Regions from separate parts of the Streptodolium elevatio genome, predicted to be linked through region 2. Evidence: riboswitches for the same ligand, from Rfam matches in the RefSeq annotation. Region 2 holds a riboswitch; each other region holds the start of a gene.

Region 1 (5,319 bases), on a different contig from region 2:
ACGTACCCGATCACATCCCCGCGGACGGCCTGCCACGCGCGGGGGTCCGCGCCGACGAGTTCCCGTTCGCCCACGCGTATGTTCCCGGTGACCGCCGCTCCGCGTGGCATGAGTCCGAGCACGGCGCGGGCCACGGTCGACTTGCCGCTGCCGCTTTCGCCGACCAGCCCCAGGACTTCGCCGGCGCCGACGGCCAGGTCGACGCCGCGCACGGCGGCGGCGCCGTTCCGGTACGTCACACGCAGTCCGCCCACGTCGAGTTCGGCGGTTCCGGCCCCCGGGCCGCTCACGGGTGCACCTCCTCGACCGCGGAGTGATGGGTGGCGTCCCGGACCGCGTCGCCGACCAGGGTGGCCGCCGCGGTGACCACCAGGACCACGGTGGTCGGGGCGGCGAGCAGCCAGGGCGCGACGGTGACGAACGCCCGGGCGTCGCCCAGCATCGCGCCGAGCTCCGCGGTGGGCGGCTGCGCCCCCAGGCCGAGGAACGACAGGCCCGCCAACGACACGATCGAGCCGCCGAGTTGGAGGGTCGCCACGACGAGGAGCCGGGGGACGACGGCCGGCAGCACGTGGCCGACGGCAATCCGTGCGGGTCCGGCCCCGCCGAGGCGCGCCGCCGCGATGTACGGGCGGTCGCGTACGGCGAGGGTGAAGGCGCGGACGATGCGGGCGTTGGCCGCCCAGGACGAGATGACCAGGGCGAGAAGGAGGTTGCCGAATCCGGGGCCCAGCACGCCGACCACCGCGAGCGCGAGCACCAGGGACGGGATCGCCAGGACGATGTCGACGACGCGCATGAGGACGGCGTCGGCGAACCCCCGTGCGAGGCCTGCCGCCACGCCGACGACCAGGCTCACCGTGCACGAGCCGGCCAGCACGGTGAAGGCGGCCAACAGCGACCTGCGGGTCCCGGCCACCAGCCGGGCGAACTGGTCACGGCCGAACTGGTCGGTGCCGAGCCAGTGTTCGCCGTCCGGCGGGCGCAACTTCGCGCCCAGGTCGATGGCGTCCGGCTGATAGGTCGCCACGACCGGGCCGAGGACGGCGAACAGCAGGGCGAGCCCCGCGAGTCCGAGTCCGGTGCGGCCGAGGGTACTTGCCATGAGGGGGCCGTGCCGGAGCGTGGCGGCGGCGCGCCGGAGCGAGACCGCCGTATGGCGGAGTGCCGGGGTCGCGCGACCGGGTGCCGGCGGCGTCGTGTCCGGGGCGGCGGCTTTGGGCACGTCACACCCCCTTGGCGCCGTCGCCGCGCAGGCGCGGGTCGACGAGCGCGGCCAGCAGGTCGGCGAGCAGGCCGGCCGCGACGTACGCGAGGGTGGCCAGCACCGCGAACGCCTGGATCACCGGCAGATCGCGGGCCTTCACCGACGACACGACGTAGGAGCCGGCGCCCGGCCAGGTGAACACCGTCTCGACGATCGCCGCGCCGCCCCACAGCGCTCCGGCGCTCACCGCGACGGCGTGGATCAGCGGCGGCAGCGCGTTCGGGAGGGCGTGCCGCAGGAGCAGTCTCCGGCTTCCCGTGCCGCGGGCGATCACTGAGGCGGCCCATCCGCTGTCCATCGCGTCCACCAGGGCACCGCGCAGCAGACGCGACCACACGTCGAACATGCCGAACGCCAGGCACAGCGCGGGCATCCACACCGCGGCCCACGTACCGTCCCGCACCACCGAGCCGAAGCCGCCCTGGACCACCACGAGTTGAATGAGGATCAGACCCACGACGAAGCCCGGCAGGGCGGCCCCGAGCAGCGCGAGCGCGCGGGCGAGGGTGTCCGGCCAACGGCGCCGGAAGGCCGCGGCGACGAGCGCGAGCGGCACCGCGATCGCCAACGCGAACAGCAGGGCGGCACTGCCCAGCCGCAGTGTCGCGGGCAGCCGTTCGCCGAGCTCGGTCAGCACCGGGCGGCCGCTTTGGTACGACGTACCCAGATCCCCGTGCAGGGCGCGGGCCAGCCAGTGCCCGAACTGCCCGGCCAGGGCACGGTCGAGACCCAACTCGGCGCGTGTGGCGGCGAGCTGATCCGGCGTCGGTTCCGGGACCCCCTGTGCGGTCAGCGTCATCCGGGCCGGGTCGCCGGGAGCAAGGGGCAGCAGGGCCCAGATCAGCAGCGCCGCGCCCGCGACGGTGACCGGAACGGACAGAAGCCGCCGCGCGATCGGGTGACCCGCCGCCGCGCGTGCGCTGCGCAGGGCCCGCGGGACGGCTCCCGGCGCGGCGGGTCCGCCGCCGGGAGCCGCCGTTGCGGCACGCGATGTCACGGCGCCGTGTCGAAGCGCAGATGCCTCCGTACGTTGGAGACCTGGTACCCCGTCCAGTCGCCGCCGGCCACCACGGCGAACTGCTTGTACGTGGCGGCGATCACGTACGCCTCCCGGTCGCTGAGAATTGCCTGGCCCTCGCGCAGCAGCTGTTCGCGGGCCGCCTGGTCGGTCGTGGTCAACAGGCGGTCGCCGAGCGCGTCGACCCGCGGGTCCGAGAGCTTCTGGGCGTTCGCCGACCCGCCGGTCGTCCAGCGCGCGCGGAACGGTTGGATCGGGTCCGCCGTGCCGGACAGCGAGCCGTTGAGCCCGATGGACGCCTCCCACGCGCCCAGGTCCGCCTTCGTGCGCGCGGAGTCCTCGGCGTTCACGATCTGGAGGTCGAAACCGGCCTTCGCCACTTCGGACTTGATCACCACCGCAAGGGCGTTCGTCTCCGGCCCCTGGGCCTGCGTGACGAAGCGGACCGTCAGGCGCTTGCCGTCCTTGCCGCGGACGCCGTCCTTGCCCTTGGCCCAACCCGCCTCGTCCAGCAGCCGGTTCGCCTCGGCGAGGTCGGTGTGCTGGGTGGCCGCCGCGTAGGGGTAGCCCTCCGGATACAGACCCGTCGCGGTGGCGAACGAGCCCTTGGCGACGTCCTCGCCCAACTCCCGGTAGTCGATCGCCCGGGCGAACGCGCGGCGCACCCGGGCGTCGTCGAACGGCGCGGCGGTGAGGTTCATGTCGATCAGCAGCGCTTGGAGCGCCTTCGGCGAGGTCCTGAGCACCGAGTCCGTGCGACCGGCCAGCGTGAGCGCCGCGTCCGGTGAGGGGTAGAAGGCGAGTTGCGCCTCGCCGGACTGCACGCCGGCGATCCGGGCCTGCTCGTCGGGCACCACCTTGACGGTGACCGACGGGAGCTTGGGCCGGCCGGCCCAGTACTTGTCGTACCGGGCGAGTTTCAGCAGATCGGGCGTCCACGCGGTGACGGCGTACGGCCCGGTGAAGGCACCGGCGTTCACGATCTTCGCGGAGTCGCCGCCCGCCGCCTCGACGGCCTCGGTGTCGTAGATCTGCAGCGACGTGTCGCGCGCCGCCAGCGCGGCCGGGACCGCGGCGTTGGGTGCGGGAGTGGTCAGGACCAGGTCGAGCGGGCCCGTGGTGCGTACCGTCGAGCCCTCGGCCAGGTACGTGCGCACGGCCTTGGACCTGGCGATCTGCCGGGTGAGGGCGCGGTTGACCGCCTCCGCGTCCACCGGCCTGCCGTTCTGGAACGTCATGCCCGGCCGCAGCGTGATGCGCCACTCGGTCGGGCTGCCCTGGGTCACCGACTGCGCCAGCCACGGGCGGACGACGCCGTCCTCGCCGGCCTCCATCAGGTTCTCCGCCACGCCCCAGTCGAACAGCCAGTTCGTCCCGGTGCCGACGGGATCGAGGCCCGCGATCGAATAGGAGTTGTAGATCGTCAGCGGCTTCTCGGCCGCGGCGCCCGCCGGCTTGGCCGCGGAGTCGCCACCGCTCCCGCACCCGGTGGCGAGCACGGCCAACGCGGCGACGGAAGCTACGGCGAGCCCGGCCTGCCCGGTCGCCCGGCCGGTCGTGCGGCTGGTTGCGCGGCCGTTCGTACGGTCGTCTGTGCGGTCCGTCGGGCGGCGCGTCGTCCGGCGGGACAGCAGCCGGGAGAACGGGTTGCGGAAGCGGCCGCCGAACGCGGACGCGGGTCTGTCGGGGGATGCCATGGCGCTCTCCTTCGCGAGTTCCGGGCACCGGAACCGGAAGGCGAGTGAGCGCACGGCCGAGCGGCCTCCGCACGACCCGCCCTCGGGGTCCGGCTGGAACCGCACGCATGCCGCGTACGGGCGTCGGCAGGTCTTCGGACTCGCGGGCACCCGGGCACATCGCGCCTCGTCCCCCGAACGAGGCATCAGCCCGGACCTACTGGCCGTCGCTTCCCGGACCGTGGGCGGTCCAGTGCTCATGACGGCGGTCGTTCCCACTCACCGCTGCGGGGCAGTCCCGGATTTCCACCGGGTTCCCTCTTGCGACGCCCTGCCGCACGAGACGGAGGGCGAACCGATGCGGGCACCACGGTAGCGGCATCGATCTTGCCCGCCGCACCCGGGCGGTCCGGGCGTCCGCGACGAATCGCCCGGACACGGCGGGTACGCTCACGCGCCAACAGCCCGCCGCCCCGCCCTCGATCCGGCGACAACCCTGCCGGACCCTTCCGACAAGTCGTGCCGGCAAGTCCGTCCGACGCGTCCGCCGACACCCCCCCGCCCACAAGCCCGTCCACAGCCTGCCCGCCGTGCCGCCCGACGCACCACGACCCCGGGACCGTCCATGCACCACCGCCCCCGCAGCCTGCCCCGACTCGGCTGGATCACCCACGTCTCCGCCGACGGCCCACCCCGGGCCCTCTATCGCGAGACCGTTGAACTCGCCGTCGCTGCCGAAGAGTTGGGTTTCCACAGCTTCTGGGTCGCGCAACATCACTTCGGGGCCCAGGGCGGCACTCTCCCGTCGCCCCTGGTCCTGCTCGCCGCCATCGCCGAGCACACGACCCGCATCCGCCTCGGCACCGCGGTCGTCGTCGGCCCGGCCGAGAACGCGCTGCGGCTCGCAGAAGACGCCGCCGTCGTCGACGCGTTGAGCGGCGGACGCCTCGAACTGGGCCTCGGGGCAGGCGCCGACGCCACCGCCTCCCGCGCGTTCGGCCTGGACCACGAGCGCCGCCACGATGTCCTCGACGGCCTGCTGCCCGTACTCCTCGACGCGCTCGACGGACGCGAACTCCCTGGCGGGGTCCGCCTCACACCGCCCGCACCCGGACTGTCCGAACGGGTGTGGCTCGGCGCCGGCTCCCCGGCGGGCATGGACCGTGCCGCCCGTCTCGGCCTCGGCGTCATGTACGGGCGGCGCGGCCCGGGCCCCGACGGCCCGTACGCCCAGGACACCGAATACGCGCGCCTCGCCGACGGCTACCGCGGCCGCATGGAGGCCGCGGGACGCACGGCGCGCATAGCGGTGTCGCGCCCGGTGTTCCCATCGGAGCCCGCCGAACTCGCGCGCGCCG
Region 2 (5,319 bases):
GGCCAGTTCGTCGAACACCTGGGCACGCACCTCGGGCCCGGACAGGGCCAGGTCGTGCATGCCGCCGGGCACGCGGACGATGGTGACGTGACGGCCGATGCGCGGCGCCAGCAGGGCGATGCGGTCCGCGTTCAGCACGGCGTCGGCTTTGTGCAGCCCCTCGTGCCACACGCGCCCGTCCACACTGGCGGTGGACGACATCGCCAACACCGGGCAGTCGACGGCGAGTCCGCGCGCCACCGCGCGGTGGCCGCGGTGCACGGCGGCCACCCAGCCCGCGTAGGGCGCGATGCCCTCGATCGCCTTCCACGCCGGGTCGAACTCCCATTCCCCGTGGTGGCCGACGTGCAGGCTCTGCCCGTAGCCGCCGCCGAGGCCGCCCGGCAGGGGCCGCTGCGAGACGTAGTGGCGCGCCGCGTGCACGGCCCGCACCCCGACCGTCCGCGCCACCAACGGGGCGTTCAGGTCGAGGAAGGCGCTGTTGAGGAACAGCCCGTCGACGATGCCCCGCCCCGCGCGGTGGTGCGCCCACAGCGCCGTCACCAGGCCACCCGTTGAATGGCCGTTCACCAGCAGCGTGTCGTGGCCCTCGACCTCGCGGACGACGTGCGCGGCCAGGTCGAGTTCCTCGGAGTAGCGGCCCAGGTCGTCGACGTAGTTGGTGCGGCGGTGCGCGCGGATCGACCGGCCGTACGACCGCAGGTCCAGCGCGTAGAAGTCGAAGCCGAGCGCGACGAACCGGTCGGCCAGATGGGTCTGGAAGAAGTAGTCGTTGAACCCGTGCACATAGAGCACCGCACGACGTGTCGGGGCATCCGCGCGCCGCCGGACCAGCGTCGCCACCGCCTCGCCCTCCGCGTCGTCGCGGAGTTGCAGCGTCGCGCTCTCGTAGGGCGCGCCCAGGACGTCGGGTACGTATACCGGGTCTTCCATGCAGGGCAGTCTGCCATCGCCGTGCCGCGTGTCCCGCAAGGCGCCCCGACCGCCGCAAATACCGGCCCGTGGGCGGTATGAGAGGCTGTCGCCCGACAGCAGGGAAGGAATCCGGTGCGACACCGGAGCGGTCCCGCCACTGTGACCGGACGGCTGAACCCGACCGGCGCGCCGACTCCGTTCGACGCGCCCGCGCGAGGGGCATCAGCCTTCCGGGAGCCAGACACTTCCGGCTGTCCGGGCCCGCGCCGCGGGCCCGCCACCTACCAGGGCGTGGACACCCGAGGGAGGCCGACAGCCCATGTCGCCGCGCATACCGTGCCGTTCCCGGAGCCTGGCGGTACGCCGGTGACCGCCGGCTACCCCTTCTCCGCCGTCGTCGGCCTCGCCGACCTCCGCCTCGCGCTCCTCCTGAACGCCGTCTCGCCCGGCGTCGGCGGAGTGCTGGTCCGTGGGGAGAAGGGCACGGCCAAGTCGACCGTGGTCCGCGCGCTCGCGGGGCTGCTGCCCGACGCCGCCATGGTGTCCGGCTGCCGCTTCGCGTGCGACCCCGCGGCCCCCGACACGGCCTGCCCCGACGGGCCCCACGACCCGGGCGTGCCCGGCGAGGTGCGCCGGGCGCGGCTCGTCGAACTGCCGGTCGGCGCCACCGAGGACCGCCTCGTCGGATCGCTCGACCTGGAGCGCGCCCTCGCCGAGGGCGTCAAGGCGTACGAACCGGGCCTCCTCGCCGCCGCCCACCGGGGCCTGCTGTACGTCGACGAGGTCAACCTGCTGCACGACCACCTCGTCGACCTGCTCCTCGACGCGGCCGCCATGGGCACCGCGCACGTGGAGCGCGAGGGCGTCTCGGTGCGGCACGCCTCGCGCTTCATCCTCGTTGGCACCATGAACCCCGAGGAGGGCGAGCTGCGCCCGCAGTTGCTCGACCGCTTCGGCCTGACCGTCGAGGTGGCGGCCAGCCGCGAACCACGCGAGCGCGCCGAGGTCGTGCGGCGCAGGCTGGCGTACGAGGCCGACCCCGACGGCTTCGCGCGCCGCTGGGACGGCGGCGACGCGGCGCTCGCGGAGCGCATCCGCACCGCGCGGGAGCTGCTGCCGCACGTCGTGCTGCCCGACACCGAACTCGAGCGGATCGCGCGCGTGTGCGCGGCGTTCGAGGTCGACGGGCTGCGCGCGGACCTGGTCACGGCACGCACCGCGATGGCCCTCGCGGCGTGGCACGGGCGCACCGAGGTCGAGGCGGCGGACGTACGCCAGGCCGCGCGGCTCGCCCTCCCGCACCGGCGCCGCCGCAACCCCTTCGACGCGCCAGGGCTCGACGAGGACAGGTTGGACGAGGCGCTGGCCGACGAACCCGAGGCGCCGGACGCCCCGGAGGACCCGGACGACCCGGCCGGCCCCTCGGAGTCGGGTACCCCCGACGGACCCGAGCAGGACCCGGACCCGGATCCGGACGGCGGTCCCGACGCGCCGGGCCCCGGCGGCGGGGGAGCACCGCGCAACGGCCCCGAAGCCGGCCCGGCCGCGGACCGCGACGACCGCGCCGCCGACCGGCCCCGAGACGGCGAACACGACACAGCGCCCCCGGCGGCCGAACACCCGCCCGCCGCACCGGGGTCGGCCGCCGCCGATCAGCCCGCCGTCGCCGCGGCCGAGCCCTTCCGCGCGCGGTTGATCGCCGTCCCCGGCCTCGGCCAGGGCGCGGCCGGGCGGCGGTCGCGTGCCGAGACCGGCACCGGCCGGACCACCGGGGAGCGCCGCCCGACCGGCGCACGACCCGGGCGTCTGCACCTGGCGGGCACCGTGCGCGCCGCCGCGCCGCACCAGCTCGCGCGCGGGCGCCGCGGCCCCGGGCTCGTCGTGCGCCGCGACGACGTGCGCGAGGCGGTCCGCGAAGGCCGCGAGGGCAACCTCGTGCTCTTCGTCGTCGACGCCTCGGGATCGATGGCGGCCCGGGCCCGCATGCGGACCGTGAAGGGCGCGGTGTTGTCGCTGCTGCTCGACGCGTACCAGCGCCGCGACAAGGTGGGGCTGGTGACCTTCCGGGGCGCCGGCGCCGAACTCGCGCTGCCGCCCACGTCGTCCGTCGAGGCGGGCGCGGCCCGGCTCGCGGCGCTGCCGACGGGCGGGCGCACGCCGCTCGCCGCCGGTCTCCTGCGCGCCCACGAGGCGCTGCGCGTCGAGCGGTTGCGCGACCCGCGGCGGCGGCCGCTCGTCATCGTGGTGACCGACGGGCGCGCCACACACGGGCGCGACGCGCTCGGCGACGCGCGGCGTGCCGCCGCGCTGATGGCCGCCTCCGGCACGGCGTCGGTGGTCGTCGACTGCGAGAGCGGCCGGGTCCGCCTCGGCCTGGCCGCCCGGCTCGCCGCCGACCTCGGCGGACCCGTGCTCGGTCTGGGCGAATTGGCCGCCGACGGCCTCGCCGGACTGGTGCGCGACCTGCGCGCCGCAAGCTGACCGCCCTATCGGCCGTTGCCCGGCCACTGCGAGGAGACGACCATGCCGCAAGGCAAGCCCGACCATGTCCCCGCCGACGGCCTGACGACACGTCAGCGCCGCGACCGGCCCCTGGTGGTGGTGCACACCGGCGCCGGCAAAGGCAAGTCCACCGCGGCCTTCGGCCTCGCGCTGCGGGCCTGGAACCAGGGTTGGCCGATCGGGGTGTTCCAGTTCGTCAAGTCGGCCAAGTGGCGGGTCGGCGAGGAGAGTGTGCTGCGGACCCTCGGGCGCGTGCACGATGAAACGGGGGAGGGCGGGCCGGTCACCTGGCACAAGATGGGCGAGGGGTGGTCGTGGAGTAGGCGGCCCGGCACCGAGGCCGACCACGCCGCCGACGCGGCGGAGGGCTGGGCGCAGATCCGGCGCGACCTGGCGGCGGAGACGTACCGGCTTTACGTGCTGGACGAGTTCACGTACCCGATGAAGTGGGGGTGGGTCGACGTCGCCGACGTGGTCGACGCGCTCGCCTCCCGGCCGGGGCGCCAACACGTGGTGATCACCGGGCGCGACGCGCACCCGGACCTCGTCGCGTACGCCGACCTCGTGACCGAGATGACCAAGGTCAAGCACCCGATGGACGCCGGGCAGAAGGGCCAGAAGGGCATCGAGTGGTGAGTACGCCGATGCCGTGCGTCGTCATCGCCGCACCCGCCTCCGGCCAGGGCAAGACCACCGTGGCGACCGGCCTGATGGCCGCTCTCACCGCGCGCGGGGCGCGCGTGTCGCCGCACAAGGTCGGCCCCGACTACATCGACCCCGGGTACCACGCGCTCGCGTGCGGACGGCCGGGCCGCAACCTCGACCCGTTCCTGGTGGGCGAGGAGCGTGTGGCCCCGCTGTTCGCGCACGGCGCGCTTGGTGCGGACATCGCCGTCGTCGAAGGTGTAATGGGCCTGTACGACGGGGCGGCCGGCCTGGGCGGGTTCGCCTCTACCGCGCACGTCGCGCGCCTCCTCGCGGCTCCCGTGGTGCTGGTCGTCGACGCCCGCTCGCAGGGGCGCTCGGTGGCGGCTCTCGTGCACGGCTTCGCCACGTACGAGGCCGGTGTGCGGGTGGCCGGGGTGGTCCTCAACCGAGTCGGCACCGACCGGCACGAGGCGATACTGCGCGAATCCCTCGAACCGCTCGGCATCCCGGTGCTCGGGGTGCTCGGGCGGCACGACGCGATCGCGAAGCCGTCGCGGCATCTGGGCCTGGTCCCGGCCGCGGAGCGGCATGCGGAGGCCGTGGCGACAGTCGCCGCGCTGGGCACGCTGGTCGGCGCGGCGGTGGACCTGGACGCGCTGTGGCACGTGGCCCGCGAGGCAGGGCCCTCAAAGGTCGAGGCCTGGGATCCGGTACGCGAGACCGCGCTCGAGAACGACGGCCCATCGGGCGGCGGCGCGACGAGGCACGACGGCGGCCTGCCGCCGTTGCGGCGTCCCCGCATCGCGGTCGCGAGCGGGGCGGCGTTCACGTTCGGTTACGCCGAGACCACCGAACTGCTGTCCGCCGCAGGCGCCGAGGTGGTGCCCTTCGACCCTCTTCGCGACGAGGGACTGCCCGAGCACACCGCGGGGTTGGTGATCGGCGGCGGATTTCCGGAGGTCTATGCGGCGGATTTGTCGGCAAACGAGAAGCTGCGTACCGCCGTTGCGTCCTTCGCGCAGCGCGGCGGGGCCGTCGCCGCGGAGTGCGCCGGGCTGCTCTACCTGGCCCGGTCGCTGGACGGCAGCCCCATGTGCGCGGTCGTGGACGCCGACGCGCGCATGACCGGGCGTCTGACGCTCGGCTACCGCGAGGCGGTCGCCGCGGCCGACTCCGTGCTCGCGTCGCCCGGAACGGCCGTGCGGGGGCACGAGTTCCACCGCACGGAGGTGACCCCCGGGGCGGGCCGACGCG
Region 3 (5,319 bases), on a different contig from region 2:
GCTCGTGCCCACGAACCGGGTGGCCCCCGTGATCCCGGTCGCCACGAACCCCGGGCAGACCGCGGTGACGCCGATGCCGTACGCGGCGAACTCCGCCCGCAGGCACTCGCTGAGCATCAGCACGGCGGCCTTGGAAGTCGAGTACGCGGGCAGTGACTTCGAGGGCTGGAACGCCGCGGCGGACGCCGTGTTCACGATGTGCCCGCCCTGCCCGCGCTCGACCATCATCGCCCCGAACAAACGGCACCCGTGGATGACGCCCCACAGATTGACGTCGAGCGTGCGCTTCCAGTCCTCGGGGGTGGTCTCCAGGAACGAACCCGCGATGCCGATACCGGCGTTGTTGACGACCAGGTCGGGAACCCCGTGCGAGGCCTGGACCTTGCCCGCCAACTGCTCCATCGCCGCCGCATCCGAGACGTCCACGGTCTCCGCGAACGCCTCGGCAGCTCCCAGCACTTCGGCCAGATCGGCGGTGCGCGCCACGGCGGCACCGTCGCGGTCGACGAGCACCAGCCGTGCGCCGGCCTCGGCGAGCGACAGCGCCGTCGACCGGCCGATGCCGCTCCCCGCGCCCGTGATCACCGCGAGCTGGCCGGCGAAGCGACGGCGGTTGTCCTCGGCCCGACGCGCCCTGCGCCCCCGCGGGCGGGACCCGGACGCCGACGCCGCGGATGAGTCCACTCCGGCAACCGGCATGCCCGCCTCCGTCATCCCCGCAGCCCGGCCGTCAGTCACACCACCCGCGCGCTCCACACCGTCCACGAACTCCCCGATCCAGCGCGCCAAAAGGTCCGGCCTGGTACGCGGCACCCAGTGCCCGCCCGACACCTGGCGGCGCGTCAGGTCCGGTGCGAAGCGGTCGAGTTCGTCGTAGATCCGCTTTGCGAGGTACCGCTCCCGGTCGGGCACGACCAACTGCACCGGCATCCGGGCGATCGCGTCCCGGCGCGGACTCGCCATGCGCCGCCGGACGTTCGCGCGGTACAGCTTGGCGCCGAACACCCCGTCCTCGGACAACGACGGCTCGGGGGCGCCGAGCGTCTTCTCGGCCCTGGCCATGATCGAGGGCCAGCGCTTGCCCAGCACACCGCGCCACGCGAGGTCGGGGGCGACCGGCACGTGCAGCGCGTACACGTACCAGGACCGGAACCCCTGCTCGATGTTCCGCGAAATCCGCCCGGGTGTCGGGCGGGTCAGCCCCTCCCGGGTCACCAGGCCCAGGTGGTCGAGGCTCGGCCCGGAGATCGTCGTGAACGAGGCGACGCGACGCGCGACGCGCGGCGTCGTGACGAACTCCCAGCTCTGCACCGACCCCCAGTCGTGCCCCACCAGGTGCACGCGGCCCTCCGGCGCGACGGCGTCGAGGACGCGCTCGAAGTCGTCGGTGAGACGGTGGAGTGCGTACGCGGACGTCGCGTCGGGGCGGCTGGACTCGCCGGCCCCGCGTACGTCGTACGCCACCACCCGGTACCGGTCGGCGAGACGCGCCGCGACGTGGGACCACACCTCTTTGGTGTCCGGGTACCCGTGCACGAGAACAACGGTCGGGCCGTCGGCGGCTCCGGCCTCGACGGCGGCGAGGCGTACGCCCTCCGGCGACGTGACCTCGAAGCGGCGGGCTCCCGGCAGGTCGTACAGCGAGGTCACACCGACTCCTTCGATGCCGCGCCCGATGCCGGGCCCAGAGCCGAATTCGGGCCCAGAGCCGAATTCGGGCCCAGAGCCGAATCCGGGCCCGACGCCGACCCCGCGGCCGAACTGAAGGCCGAGGCAAACCCCGGCGCGGTCCCGGTGGCCGCGGTCCCCGCCAATCCGCGGTCCGCCCAGCGGTGCACGTGCGGCAGGTCGTCGTCGAGCCAGTACGCGTGCCCGTCGTCCTCGACGACGAGAAGCTCCTCGAACTTCGCGCCCACGCCCCGGAATCCGACGTGCGGCTCGACCGCCCACAGCCCGGGTGTCGCCGGGTGGTCGGACATCTTGCGGTGGTTCCACAGCGGCGACCAGCCCTCGCGGTGGCCGCGTAGGCCGTCGTGCAGCAGCCCCCGCAGCGCGCGCATTCCGAAGCCGAACGCGTGCGGCCGCAGCCGGGCGTCGGCCACCTTGTCGACGCGATGCGCGATCACCCCGAACGGATACGCGCGATGCCGGTTCTCGTATCCCTGACGGGCCATCAAGGCATCGACGTCCAGGTAGATCTGCCGCAGCGTCCGACCGGCCTGCACGGCCTCCAGAATGAACGCGCGGTGCGCCGCGAGGTCGTCGAGCAAACGGTCCACGACGCGGTTCGGCCCGAGCGAGGTCGTGTAGCCGATGTCGGCGGTGTACCCGTCGTACACCGGGGCGACGTCGAGGATGAACGGCATGCCCTCGGTCAGCCTGCGGTCGGTCGCGAAGAACTGGTGTGGCACCTTGAAGCCGGTGAACGCGGTGCGGTCGCCGAACCAGGCGAACGGCAGGTGCAGCCAGTCGCGTACGCCGTGCGCCACGAGCCACTGCCGCATCATCGCCGTGGCCTCGCGCTCGGTCGTGCCGGGGCGCAGGCGCGCCGCGACGGCCTCGGCGCAGTCGTAGGCCAGGCGTTGCGCCGCGCGGAAGCCGTCGAGGTCCGCACCGGTCAGGCCGGCCGCGCCGACTTCGCCGGATGCTCCCGGCAAACCGAACTTGTCGGCTATATCAGGCATATCAGCTACTCCGGTCACACCGGTCGATCCGGTGGATGCGTCCGTAAGCGGGGTCGCCATGCCGACCGCCTTTCGGAGAGGTGAACCGTGCGGGAGCGGAGCGCGAAGCGCGCGATCCGCCGGGCGGAGGGCCCGGGCAGAAGGTGTTACCGGGGGTAACATACCCGGAGAGCGAGGGGGACGGAACCCCCCGTGTCACGACACGTGCCGTGCGACACGCCGAACACAACCACTGGTGGTTCGCGTCGGGGGTACCCACTAGATATATGCTCCTGATCGCAGCTGGTTCACCTGCTCCGCGCTGTCGGAGCAAGTGGCGAAAAGGTGCTGATGTCCCGTCAGGTGGCATTGGTCCTTTGAAGAGGGAACCCGGGTGCGCGCACCCGCGACATGTCGCGGCGCGTGTACGTCAAGCCGGGACTGCCCCCGCAGCGGTGAGCGGGAACGACCGCCGTCACCAAGCACTCCGGCCCCCCGGCCGGGGGAAGCGACGGCCACTAGGAACTCCGCGGTCCGGCACGCCCCCAGCGTGCCGGTGCCCGGCATGCCCGCGAGTCCGAAGACCTGCCGGTTGCCCGTGTCCGCCCCCCTGTCAGGCGGCGCACGGTGGTCACCGCATTTCGAGCTCGCGAGGAGAGAGCCCGTGACCGTCATGGACAGCGCGATTTCGCGCGCCCATAACAAGCCGGTTTCCCCCGGTATGTCCGCATCTGAGGCCAACGCTGCCGCGGGCACTCCCGCGGGCATTTCCGCAGGAAACCCGGCGGACACGTCCGCGGGGACCCCTGCGAACACCGCGGCGGACAGCCCCGAGGCGATCGCCGCCGTCATCCGGGCCCTCGCCGACGACCTCCCCGACGTCGATCCCGAACGCGTCGCCACCCGGGCCCTCGCCGGACTCCACGCCGGCGCCACGGACATCGAACGCGACGCGCTCGTGGTGCGCACCGCCGCAGAACTCATCGCGGAGGAGCCCGAGTACTCCCGGCTCGCCGCCCGCCTGCTGGCCCGCACCATCGACACCGAGGTCGGCACCCACGGGATCACCGGCTTCAGCTCCGGCATCGCGCTCGGCCACGCGGAAGGCCTCGTCGGCGACGAGACGGCCGCATTCGTCGCCGCGCACGCCGCCGAACTCGACGCCGCGGTCGACCCCGCCGCCGACCGCCGGTTCGAGTACTTCGGCCTGCGCACCGTCTACGACCGCTACTTGCTCCGTCACCCGGTCAACCGCGCGGTCGTCGAAACACCCCAGCACTTCCTGCTGCGCGTCGCCTGCGGCCTGTCCAAGACCGCGCCCGAGGCCGTCGGCTTCTACCGCCTCATGTCCTCCCTCGCGTACCTGCCCAGCTCGCCGACGCTCTTCAACTCCGGTACGCGGCACACCCAGATGTCCTCCTGCTACCTGCTCGACTCGCCGCAGGACGACATCGAGTCCATCTACGACATGTACGGCCGCATCGCGCGCCTCTCCAAGTTCGCCGGGGGCATCGGCGTCGCCTGGTCGCGCGTACGCTCGCGCGGCGCTCTCATCCGCGGCACCAACGGCCACTCCAACGGCATCGTCCCGTGGCTCAACACGCTCGACGCCTCCGTCCAGGCGGTCAACCAGGGCGGCAAGCGCCGCGGCGCGGCGTGCGTGTACCTGGAGCCGTGGCACCCGGACGTCCTGGAGTTCCTGGAACTGCGCGACAACACCGGCGAGGACGCGCGGCGCACGCACAACCTCAACCTCGCGAACTGGATCCCCGACCTGTTCATGCGGCGCGTCGACGCCGACGGGGTGTGGTCGCTGTTCGACCCCGACGAGGTGCCCGAGCTGCCCGACCTGTGGGGCGCGGAGTTCGACGCGGCCTACGAACAGGCCGAGCGCGACGGGCGGTTCGTACGCCAGATGCCGGCCCGCGAGCTGTACGCCCGCATGATGCGCACCCTCGCGCAGACCGGCAACGGCTGGATGACCTTCAAGGACGCGTCCAACCGCACCTGCAACCAGGCCGCCGAGCCCGGCAACGTCGTCCACCTCTCCAACCTGTGCACCGAGATCCTCGAGGTCACCAGCGACGGGGAGACCGCGGTGTGCAACCTCGGCTCCGTGCAGCTAGGCGCGCACGTCACCGACGCCGGCATCGACTGGGACAAGCTGCGGGCCACCGTGCGCACCGCCGTCACCTTCCTCGACCGCGTCATCGACATCAACTACTACCCGACCGGCCAGGCCGCCGCCTCGAACCCGCGCTGGCGTCCCGTCGGCCTGGGCGTCATGGGGCTCCAGGACGTCTTCTTCACGCTGCGCCTGCCCTTCGACTCGGCCGAGGCCCGCGAACTGTCCACCCGGATCGCCGAAGAGATCTACCTGACGGCCCTGGAAGCCTCGTGCGACCTGGCCGAGGAGGCCGGACCGCACCCTGCCTACCAGGAGACGCACGCGGCTCGCGGCCGCCTGCAGCCCGACCTGTGGGACGGCGTCACCCCGACGCAGACCAAGCGCTGGGACACTTTGCGCGACCGCGTCGCGTCCCACGGCCTGCGCAACTCCCTGCTGATCGCGATCGCGCCGACCGCCACCATCGCCTCGATCGCCGGCGCGTACGAGTGCATCGAGCCCCAAATCTCCAACCTCTTCAAGCGCGAG

What was found. Region 2 has a riboswitch for cobalamin ahead of ACWD12_RS06955 (putative cobaltochelatase). Riboswitches for the same ligand answer to the same signal wherever they lie in the genome.
Region 1: linked by a shared signal. The riboswitch ahead of ACWD12_RS37835 (ABC transporter substrate-binding protein) and the one ahead of ACWD12_RS06955 (putative cobaltochelatase) in region 2 are both predicted to bind cobalamin.
Region 3: linked by a shared signal. The riboswitch ahead of ACWD12_RS12615 (ribonucleoside-diphosphate reductase subunit alpha) and the one ahead of ACWD12_RS06955 (putative cobaltochelatase) in region 2 are both predicted to bind cobalamin.

The regions. Positions count from the first base shown of each region.
Region 1 covers NZ_JBSFVE010000035.1:18,307-23,625, reverse strand. The annotation lists gene ACWD12_RS37850 (ABC transporter ATP-binding protein) at 1-290, opposite strand, end outside; gene ACWD12_RS37845 (ABC transporter permease) at 287-1,105, opposite strand; gene ACWD12_RS37840 (ABC transporter permease) at 1,227-2,264, opposite strand; gene ACWD12_RS37835 (ABC transporter substrate-binding protein) at 2,261-3,982, opposite strand; cobalamin riboswitch at 4,091-4,336, opposite strand; gene ACWD12_RS37830 (LLM class flavin-dependent oxidoreductase) at 4,587-5,319, shown strand, end outside.
Region 2 covers NZ_JBSFVE010000002.1:629,870-635,188, reverse strand. The annotation lists gene ACWD12_RS06960 (alpha/beta hydrolase) at 1-933, opposite strand, end outside; cobalamin riboswitch at 1,038-1,162, shown strand; gene ACWD12_RS06955 (putative cobaltochelatase) at 1,282-3,396, shown strand; gene cobO (cob(I)yrinic acid a,c-diamide adenosyltransferase) at 3,439-4,053, shown strand; gene ACWD12_RS06945 (cobyrinate a,c-diamide synthase) at 4,062-5,319, shown strand, end outside.
Region 3 covers NZ_JBSFVE010000005.1:209,706-215,024, forward strand. The annotation lists gene ACWD12_RS12605 (SDR family oxidoreductase) at 1-1,650, opposite strand, end outside; partial or broken gene ACWD12_RS12610 (M24 family metallopeptidase) at 1,815-2,684, opposite strand; cobalamin riboswitch at 3,003-3,270, shown strand; gene ACWD12_RS12615 (ribonucleoside-diphosphate reductase subunit alpha) at 3,385-5,319, shown strand, end outside.